4 regions of the Pseudomonas sp. AC532 genome follow, and region 1 is predicted to be linked to each of the others. Evidence: predicted binding sites of a transcription regulator. Region 1 holds the regulator's gene; each other region holds the start of a gene.

The links. Region 1 encodes sigma-54, which starts transcription at its own class of promoters, with help from an activator protein. Its sites were predicted from a motif close to ANTGGCATNNANNTTGCTNT; they were not measured.
Region 2: ACZ0AV_RS19725 (CmpA/NrtA family ABC transporter substrate-binding protein) is a predicted target of sigma-54. The motif match lies at 696-715, and genes of this name have one in related genera.
Region 3: glnK (P-II family nitrogen regulator) is a predicted target of sigma-54. The motif match lies at 1,133-1,152, and genes of this name have one in related genera.
Region 4: ACZ0AV_RS17590 (pilin) is a predicted target of sigma-54. The motif match lies at 848-867, and genes of this name have one in related genera.

What each region holds. Positions count from the first base shown of each region.
Region 1 covers NZ_OZ409888.1:3,879,313-3,881,511, reverse strand. Annotated here, with positions in the region: gene lptB (LPS export ABC transporter ATP-binding protein) at 1-230, shown strand, start outside; gene ACZ0AV_RS18010 (RNA polymerase factor sigma-54) at 407-1,915, shown strand; gene hpf (ribosome hibernation-promoting factor, HPF/YfiA family) at 2,138-2,199, shown strand, end outside.
Region 2 covers NZ_OZ409888.1:4,243,216-4,245,414, reverse strand. Annotated here, with positions in the region: gene ACZ0AV_RS19730 (nitrate- and nitrite sensing domain-containing protein) at 1-365, shown strand, start outside; gene ACZ0AV_RS19725 (CmpA/NrtA family ABC transporter substrate-binding protein) at 844-2,181, shown strand; gene ntrB (nitrate ABC transporter permease) at 2,195-2,199, shown strand, end outside.
Region 3 covers NZ_OZ409888.1:2,592,463-2,594,661, forward strand. Annotated here, with positions in the region: gene ACZ0AV_RS12280 (ammonium transporter) at 1-567, opposite strand, end outside; gene glnK (P-II family nitrogen regulator) at 607-945, opposite strand; gene ACZ0AV_RS12290 (accessory factor UbiK family protein) at 1,341-1,616, shown strand; gene ACZ0AV_RS12295 (YifB family Mg chelatase-like AAA ATPase) at 1,651-2,199, shown strand, end outside.
Region 4 covers NZ_OZ409888.1:3,775,810-3,778,008, forward strand. Annotated here, with positions in the region: gene pilB (type IV-A pilus assembly ATPase PilB) at 1-655, opposite strand, end outside; gene ACZ0AV_RS17590 (pilin) at 915-1,382, shown strand; gene ACZ0AV_RS17595 (PglL family O-oligosaccharyltransferase) at 1,462-2,199, shown strand, end outside.

The sequences.
Region 1 (2,199 bases):
CCGGTGTCGACCCGATCTCCGTTGGCGACATCAAGCAGATCATCCATCACCTCAAGGCCAAGGGCATCGGCGTACTGATCACCGATCACAACGTGCGTGAAACCCTGGATATCTGCGAAACCGCCTATATCGTCAGCGACGGGCAACTGATCGCCGAAGGTGACTCCGCCGCCATCCTCGCCAATCAGGTGGTCAAGGAAGTCTATCTGGGCCACGAATTCCGTCTGTGACAGGCTTCCCCATCGATGAGCGCCTGCTGGAGCCAGCTACCATCGCCGCCGTATCGGTGTGACGAAATGGTAACAGCCCCTAGGCAAAGCGCTCGGGTTCAGGCATATAATTTGCTTTATAGTGGCGCTTTGTCGCCATGCCGTCGATTGCGCACAGACGCCGGATAAGGTCTGCAATGAAACCATCGCTAGTCCTGAAAATGGGCCAGCAGCTGACGATGACACCGCAGCTGCAACAAGCCATTCGCCTGCTCCAATTGTCGACCCTGGACCTTCAACAGGAAATCCAGGAGGCGCTGGAGTCCAACCCGATGCTCGAGCGTCAGGAGGAAGGCGACGACTTCGACAATTCGGACCCCATGGCCGATGGCGCAGAAAGCGCCACGACCGCCGCCGCCCAGGAAGAAAAGTTTCAGGAACCGACCTTCCAGGAAAATACGCAGACCGTCGACAACCTGGAAGAAGGCGAATGGGGCGAACGCATTCCCAGCGAGCTGCCTGTCGACACCGCCTGGGAAGACGTCTACCAGACCAGCGCCAGCAGCCTGCCAAGCAGCGACGACGACGAATGGGACTTCACCACCCGCACCTCGGCAGGGGAAAGCCTGCAGAGCCACATGCTCTGGCAGCTCAACCTGGCACCGATGTCGGACAAGGATCGCCTGATCGCCGTGACCCTGATTGATTGCATCAATGGTCAGGGCTACCTGGAAGAGACGCTCGAAGAAATTACCGATGCCTTCGACCCCGAACTCGATGTCGAGCTCGACGAGGTCGAGGCGGTGCTGCACCGCATCCAGCAGTTCGAGCCCTCGGGCATCGCGGCGCGCGACCTGCGTGAATGCCTGCTGCTGCAACTGCGCCAGTTGCCTTCCAGCACGCCATGGCTGAGCGAAGCCCTGCGCCTGACCAGCGATTACCTCGACCTTCTCGGCGGCCGCGATTACAGCCAGCTGATGCGCCGCATGAAGCTCAAGGAAGATGAGCTGCGCCCGGTCATCGAGCTGATCCAGAGCCTCAACCCGCGGCCCGGCTCGCAGATCGAATCCAGCGAGCCCGAGTACGTGGTGCCTGACGTCATCGTGCGCAAACACAACGACCGCTGGCTGGTGGAGCTCAACCAGGAAGCCATGCCGCGCCTGCGCGTCAATGCCCAGTACGCCGGCTTCGTCAAACGCGCCGACTCCAGCGCCGACAACACCTTCATGCGCAATCAGTTGCAGGAAGCACGCTGGTTCATCAAGAGCCTGCAGAGCCGCAACGAAACCCTGATGAAGGTCGCTACGCAGATCGTCGAGCATCAGCGTGGTTTCCTCGACTACGGCGACGAGGCCATGAAGCCGCTCGTGCTGCACGACATCGCCGAGGCGGTGGGCATGCACGAGTCGACCATTTCACGCGTCACCACGCAAAAGTACATGCACACCCCGCGTGGTATTTACGAGCTGAAGTATTTCTTCTCCAGCCATGTGAGCACCTCCGAAGGCGGTGAATGTTCTTCCACCGCCATCCGCGCGATCATCAAGAAACTGGTCGCGGCGGAAAATGCGAAAAAGCCATTGAGCGATAGCAAGATCGCTGGTTTACTGGAAGCACAGGGCATTCAAGTGGCGCGCCGAACAGTCGCCAAGTACCGTGAATCGCTCGGTATAGCACCTTCGAGCGAACGCAAGCGACTGATGTAAGGTGCCCTTGTAGCGGTATCTCTAAAGACGTTGGCGAGGCAGTTAGCGCAAGGAAAAAACAGGCGAAAAGCGCAGTTTACGAGCTGTAAATGAGCATTTGAGTCTGTTTTTGACGCAGATGGCAACGTAGGTAGTTTTTAGAGGTACCGCGTAGCAAGCCCCAGTGTTCCTGTGGCAGGTTCTCCAACCTGCCACTCACACACGGCAACAAGGAGAAGCGGTATGCAAGTCAACATCAGTGGGCACCAGCTGGATGTGACAGACGCACTACGCAGCTACATCGA
Region 2 (2,199 bases), 360 kb from region 1:
GCGACCAGGCCCTGCTGTTCAGCGTGCACAGCAGCACCCTGGACAGCGCGCCACAGGACTCGGTAGGCAACCACCTGGCGCGCTCGGTGCTCGACCTGCTGCACGAGCAGAACCAGCGCCTGCAGCGGGTCAGCGATGAGCTCAAGGAAACCCGTGAGACCCTCAACGAGCGCAAGCTGATCGAGCGCGCCAAGAAGCTGCTGATGAACGACTATCGACTCAGCGAAGAAGACGCCTATGCCCGCCTGCGCCAGTCCGCCATGGAGCGCAGCATGCGCCTGGTCGATGTCGCGCAGAGCCTGCTCGCGTTTGCCGCGCGCAAGGCACAGGACGCCCCGCGCGCCCACGGGAACAAGCGTACCTGAGCGGCACGCGCCCCGGCTTTGCTGATCACGGTGATCGACCGCAGGCCAGGACCTGCCCCGGCGCGCCCCCACTATGCATAGCACTGCGCCAACGGCGGTCCGGCTGCGGGCCCGGCGATGTGCGAGCCTGCGACCATTCATGCACCTGCTCCGCGCACACCGGCCCATCGACGCCCTGCTGCTGTGCGGTGGCGGCACTGGCGACGGGCGAGCGGGTTATTTTCGCAATCCGCTGATACAGACTGAAAAGCGTTGCCACTCAAGCAGTTAACCTTCCTGGTCAGGCACGCAGGGCAGCGCCGCAGCTCCGCCACGCCATGCACTGACAGTGCTGGCATGCAACCTGCTATGACCCTGTCAGGGAGGCAGGCCCTGCCCCTTCACAATCCGAACTGGACAACGGCGTCCACCCTCGTCGCAGCCCGAGCTGCCGCGAGAGTGGGCGCCGTTTTTTTATGCGCGCCTTTGGGGAAACGATATGGACGACACGCCACGTACACTGCAGAGCCACGACGACAGCGCTGATCAGCCGCGCCGTACTTTCCTCAAGCAGTCCATGGGCCTGCTCGGCGGCAGCGCATTGATGAGCCTGCTGCCGGCAGGCCTGAGCAGCGCAGTATGGGCTGCCGGCACCGACGGTCTGGAGACCACCACCGCCAAGCTCGGCTTCATCGCCCTCACCGATGCCGCCCCGCTGTTCGTGGCCGAAGAGCTGGGCCTGTTCGCCAAACACGGCATGACCGGCGTGGAAGTGCTCAAGCAATCGTCCTGGGGCACCACTCGCGACAACCTCGTGCTGGGTTCCGGCAGTGGCGGCATCGACGGCGCCCATATTCTCACGCCAATGCCCTACCTGATGGCGGCCGGCAGGATCACCACCAACAACACGCCGCTGCCGATGGTTCTGCTGGCGCGCCTGAACCTCAACGGCCAAGGCATTTCGATCAGCAAGGAATACCAGGACCTCAAGCTCGGCACGGACGCCAGTGCCTTCAAGCAGGCGGTCGCCGCAAAACAGGCCAAGGGCCAGAAGATAGCCGCAGCCATGACCTTTCCCGGCGGTACCCACGACCTGTGGCTGCGCTACTGGATGGCGGCCGGTGGCATCGAGCCCAATAAGGACCTGCCGACCGTGGTGATCCCGCCACCGCAAATGGTCGCCAACATGAAGGTCGGCAGCATGGATGCCTTCTGCGTGGGCGAGCCCTGGAACGCGCAACTGGTCAACCAGGACATCGGCTACAGCGCGCTGACCACCGGCGAGCTGTGGGCCAACCACCCTGAAAAAGCCCTGTCGCTGCGCGCCGACTACGTAGCCGCCAACCCCAACGCCACCCGCGCACTGCTCAAGGCGGTGATGGAAGCGCAGATGTTCTGCGACGCGGCGGCAAACAAGGAGAAAGTGGCCGAAATCTGTGCCAAGCGCCGCTGGATCGGCGCGCCTGCCAAGGACCTGCTGGCGCGTCTGCAGGGCAATATCGATTACGGCAACGGCCGCGTGGTGGAAAATAGCCCGCATGTGATGCGCTTCTGGAGCGAATTCGCCTCCTACCCGTTCCAGAGCCACGACCTGTGGTTCCTCACCGAAAACAAACGCTGGGGTTACCTGCCGAAGGATTTCGACAGCCAGGCGCTGATCGACACCGTCAACCGCGAGGACATCTGGCGCCAGGCGGCGGCCGAGCTGGGGGTGCCCGCCGAACAGATTCCGCAGGGCAAATCCCGCGGCATCGAGACCTTCTTCGACGGCAAGACCTTCGATCCACAGAACCCGCAAGCCTATCTCGACAGCCTGACGATTTCGTCCCTGGCCTAACCGGAGAAACGCCATGAA
Region 3 (2,199 bases), 1.3 Mb from region 1:
GTCCCACATCAGTGCGCCGTCGCCGCCCCAGACCATGTGCGCGATAGGGGCGTAGACCAGGGTGAACCATACGGTCATGAACACCAGCATCGCCGAGAACTTCATGCGCTCGGCGAAGGCACCGACGATCAGCGCCGGGGTGATGATGGCGAAGGTCATCTGGAAGGTGACGAACACACTTTCAGGGAAGGCCGCGACCAGCGATTCCTTGGTCAGGTTGCCGAGGAACATGTTGCCCAAACCGCCCACGAAGGAGCTGAAGTTGGTCACGCCGGCTTCCATCCCGGTGGTGTCGAACGCCAGGCTGTAGCCGTAGGCGAACCACAGGATGCTCATCAGTGCAGTAATGGCGAAGCACTGCATCATCACCGACAGCACGTTCTTGGAACGCACCATGCCGGCATAGAACAGCGCAAGACCTGGGATGGTCATGAACAGCACCAAGGCGGTGGCGGTCAGCATCCAGGCTGTGTCACCGGAATTCAGCGTCGCTTCCTGGGCCATGGCCAGGCCCGGGAAAAACAGGGACGAAAGGGCTCCGAGCCCTGCGACTTTTCGCAGAGTCATGATTTAACTCCTGGGACGATTAGGGGTGGGGGCGGAGCTTTAGATCGCGTCGGTATCGGTTTCGCCGGTACGGATGCGGATCGCCTGTTCCAGGTTTACGACGAAAATCTTGCCGTCACCGATCTTGCCGGTGTTGGCAGCCTTGGTGATCGCTTCAATGACACGGTCCAACTGATCGTCGGCGATGGCCACGTCGATCTTTACCTTGGGCAGGAAATCGACGACGTATTCGGCACCGCGATAGAGCTCGGTGTGACCCTTCTGACGACCGAAGCCTTTCACTTCGGTCACGGTGATGCCTTGCACCCCGATTTCCGACAGCGACTCACGGACGTCGTCCAGCTTGAACGGCTTGATGATGGCAGTGACTAGTTTCATGAAACTTTCTCCCGTGTAAGGTGGACTTGCCCCAGGAATTGTTACCCCGTGGCAAGTCTAAGCTCAGTGTCTGGCTTTTGTATGCATCGGTTGCCATGACGGGCTGATCCGATACCACCGCTCCTGGCAAAACTGTCCCGTCCGCACGATGCATTCGAACCGCATCGGTGCATGGGTCATGAGCGACTAAGCAGAAAGCTTGCCAATACCGGCAAAGCGCCTCATTTCAGGACGTTAGGTGCGCGTAGCGGCCCGAGCCCCCTTCCAGCAAACAGCAAGCGCACCACAACAGCGCCAAACCGCGCACCGAAGCGCACAGTTATGGTGCGCACACCTCGCCGCGCTCATGAAAATCACCGTGCTACACTGCCGCCATTCGGTTCAGGAAGGTCCCCATGCTGCCACCCAAAGCTCTGCTCGACGCGCTCAGCAGCCAGGCATCGCGCCTGCTCAGCGGTGATAATCCCTTGCCTCGCAGCGAGATCGAGAGCCAGCTCAAGGCGTTGCTGCAGGGCACGTTCAGCAAGCTGGACCTGGTCAGCCGCGAGGAATTCGACAGCCAGATGGTAGTGCTCGCGCGTACGCGTGCACGCCTCGAGGCGCTCGAAGCGAAAATCGCGGAACTCGAAGCGCGCACCCCTCCCGCGCAGCCACACGCCCCTGCCGAGTAACCTGCTCGGCCGGCAGCTGATCAAGGAGTGATCGATGTCATTGGCCATAGTCCACAGCCGCGCCCAGGTCGGTGTCGATGCTCCGTCCGTCACCGTCGAGGCTCACCTGGCCAACGGCCTGCCTTCTCTCGCACTGGTCGGCCTCCCGGAAACGGCAGTCAAGGAGAGCAAGGATCGCGTGCGCAGCGCTATCCTCAATTGCGCCCTGGATTTCCCGCCTCGGCGTATCACCCTGAATCTCGCCCCGGCTGATCTGCCCAAGGACGGCGGCCGCTTCGACCTCGCCATCGCCCTGGGTATCCTGGCCGCCAGCGGCCAGTTGCCGGCGGATTCGCTGGCGTCACTGGAATGCCTGGGCGAGCTGGCGCTATCGGGCACCATCCGCCCGGTACAGGGCGTGCTGCCTGCGGCCTTGGCGGCGCGGGAAGCAGGACGCACCCTGGTGGTGCCCAAAGAAAATGCCGAGGAAGCCAGCCTGGCATCAGGCCTGACGGTGCTAGCGGTCGGTCACCTGCTGGAACTGGTTGGCCACCTGAACGGCCAGATGCCGCTAGCCGCCTATCAGGCCCAGGGCCTGCTGCGC
Region 4 (2,199 bases), 100 kb from region 1:
GAAAGCGTACGCGGTAGGCTTTCTCGTAAGGTTCGAAGTGCAGGTCCGATGAGCCGCCTTTGATGGCATCGAGCAGCATCTTGTTGACGAAACGCACCACCGGCGCATCGTCAGCGTCCTGACCACTACCGTCATTTATCTTCTTGTCGTCATCGACGGATTCGGTTTCCAAGCCATCCAGGTCGACGTCGCCCATATCCTCAAGGCCGCTATGCCCGGTCTCGAAAAACTTGTCGATGGCATCGCCCAGCTTGTCGTCTTCCACCAGCAACGCCTCAGTGGAGAGCCCTGTGCTGAATTGGATATCCGTGACGGCCTGATGGTTGGATGGGTCGGAGATGCCTATGAAAAGCTTATTACCACGGCGCCATAAAGGCAGTGCTCGGTGTTGGCGCACCAGCTTTTCGCTGACTAGGTCCCTAGGCTGACCGTCCTTGTCCAGCGCGGTGAGGTCGAAGTAGGCGATACCGAACTGATCAGCGGTCAGCTCAGCTAACGCGCGACTTTTCACCAGCTTGTTCTGAGCTAGGTAGTGAACCAGCGACAGCTTGTTGCGCTTTGCTTGCACCTGAGCCTGTTGAGCGGCCTTTTCATCCAGCAAATCAGCCAGTACTACCTGCTTGGCCAAGCCAGAAAGGGGGATGTTCTCGCTCATGGGGACCTCACACATATCGAATGGGTGCGTTATAGCGCAGATGCCAAAGGCTGCCAAACAGGGTGCGTTGATGTGACCAAAAATGTCACAAGTTGCTCATGCTGGCCAAGCTGTTCAGTTGAAGGGGCTAAGTTGAGTGCCGCTGATGCGTATTGCTGCTTAGAGAACAAAGGTTTAACGAGCGTGTGAGGTGTTGGCATGAGTTCTGCTAAACCTCCTTCAGGCTTGTCTGCCTACTCTCATTACTCTGGAGATTCTTATGAAAGCTCAAAAAGGCTTTACCTTGATCGAACTGATGATCGTAGTCGCGATCATCGGTATTTTGGCCGCAATCGCTCTGCCCGCTTATCAGGACTACACCAAGCGTGCTCGCGGTGCTGAGATTGTCTTGGCTACCGCTCCTTACAAGCTCGGTGTTACCGAGTGTGTTGCTAACGGCAACTGCCTGAACGCCGCAGCGAACGGTATTACTGTTCCTGCGTCTGCTTCACGTGCGGCTTCTTCGGTTCCGGCTGATCTCGCGGCAACAGATGCTCCTACAACAGCTCAATACAGCACTATCACTGTTGGCGGTGGCGGTGTTGTCACCGTAGTACCGAAGGCCACCAATGGCTTCGTTGCGGGGGATGACTACGTTCTCACTCCAACTTATAACACTACTACTCGCAACGTGACTTGGGCAGTTTCCGGTCAGTGCGTAACCAAGGGCTGGTGCAAAGGTAGCTAAGTTTTATATGGTTTAGTTGCTTAGAGCGCCTCTCATCACTGGGAGGCGTTTTTTTTTGGCGTTGTAAGTGGGGGTGTGCTTGAGTAAAGTAATTTTCATTTTCGCTTTTCTGATTTGCGGGGCTTCGTTTGTTCTCCCGTTTAGGGATTATCCTGATGGGGATTTCTATTCAGATGCAATGGCAGTGATTCTGTCGCTATGCGTTGTTGTATGTTTTGGTCGACGTGTGGCAATGACGCATATTGTCTGGGTGTTTTCTTTTTTTCTTCTGATTGCTCTCGCTGCTGGTGAGAGGGGTTATTATTATCAAGGCTGGTTTTTTCCGATTGCAGCAGTTATCTGTTTGTTTTTGTATTTTTCTACCGTATCTGGGCTTGAAGCTAATCTTCGTGAGTCATTTCTCGCCGGGTGCCTGTGGGGGGTAGTCGTCGGAGGCTTTTTGAATGTTGTGCTTGGGTATTTTCAGTTGTTTGGCTGGGTCGATCATATTTCGGCGTTGGTTTTTCGCGGTGGATACCAGGTGTATGGGAATTTTGGGCAGCGAAATAACTTCTCTACATACCTTTTGGTTTTTTCGGTTGTCTTGTGTGGGCTGTTGTGTAAACGAAATATTAATGTTCTATTTGCGGGAGGGATGCTAGCGCTCGTAGCAATTTTGCTAGCCTACGCTGCTTCGCGTATGGCCGTTCTTGCGGTGCTGACTCTCCTGCTTTTAGCTTTGATAGTATTTAGGCTACGTGATTGGTCTGCGGAAGAGTCTGTAGCTTTCTATTCTTACTCCCTGTTTTCGATTTTCTTTTCGCTGTGTTTGATTGTT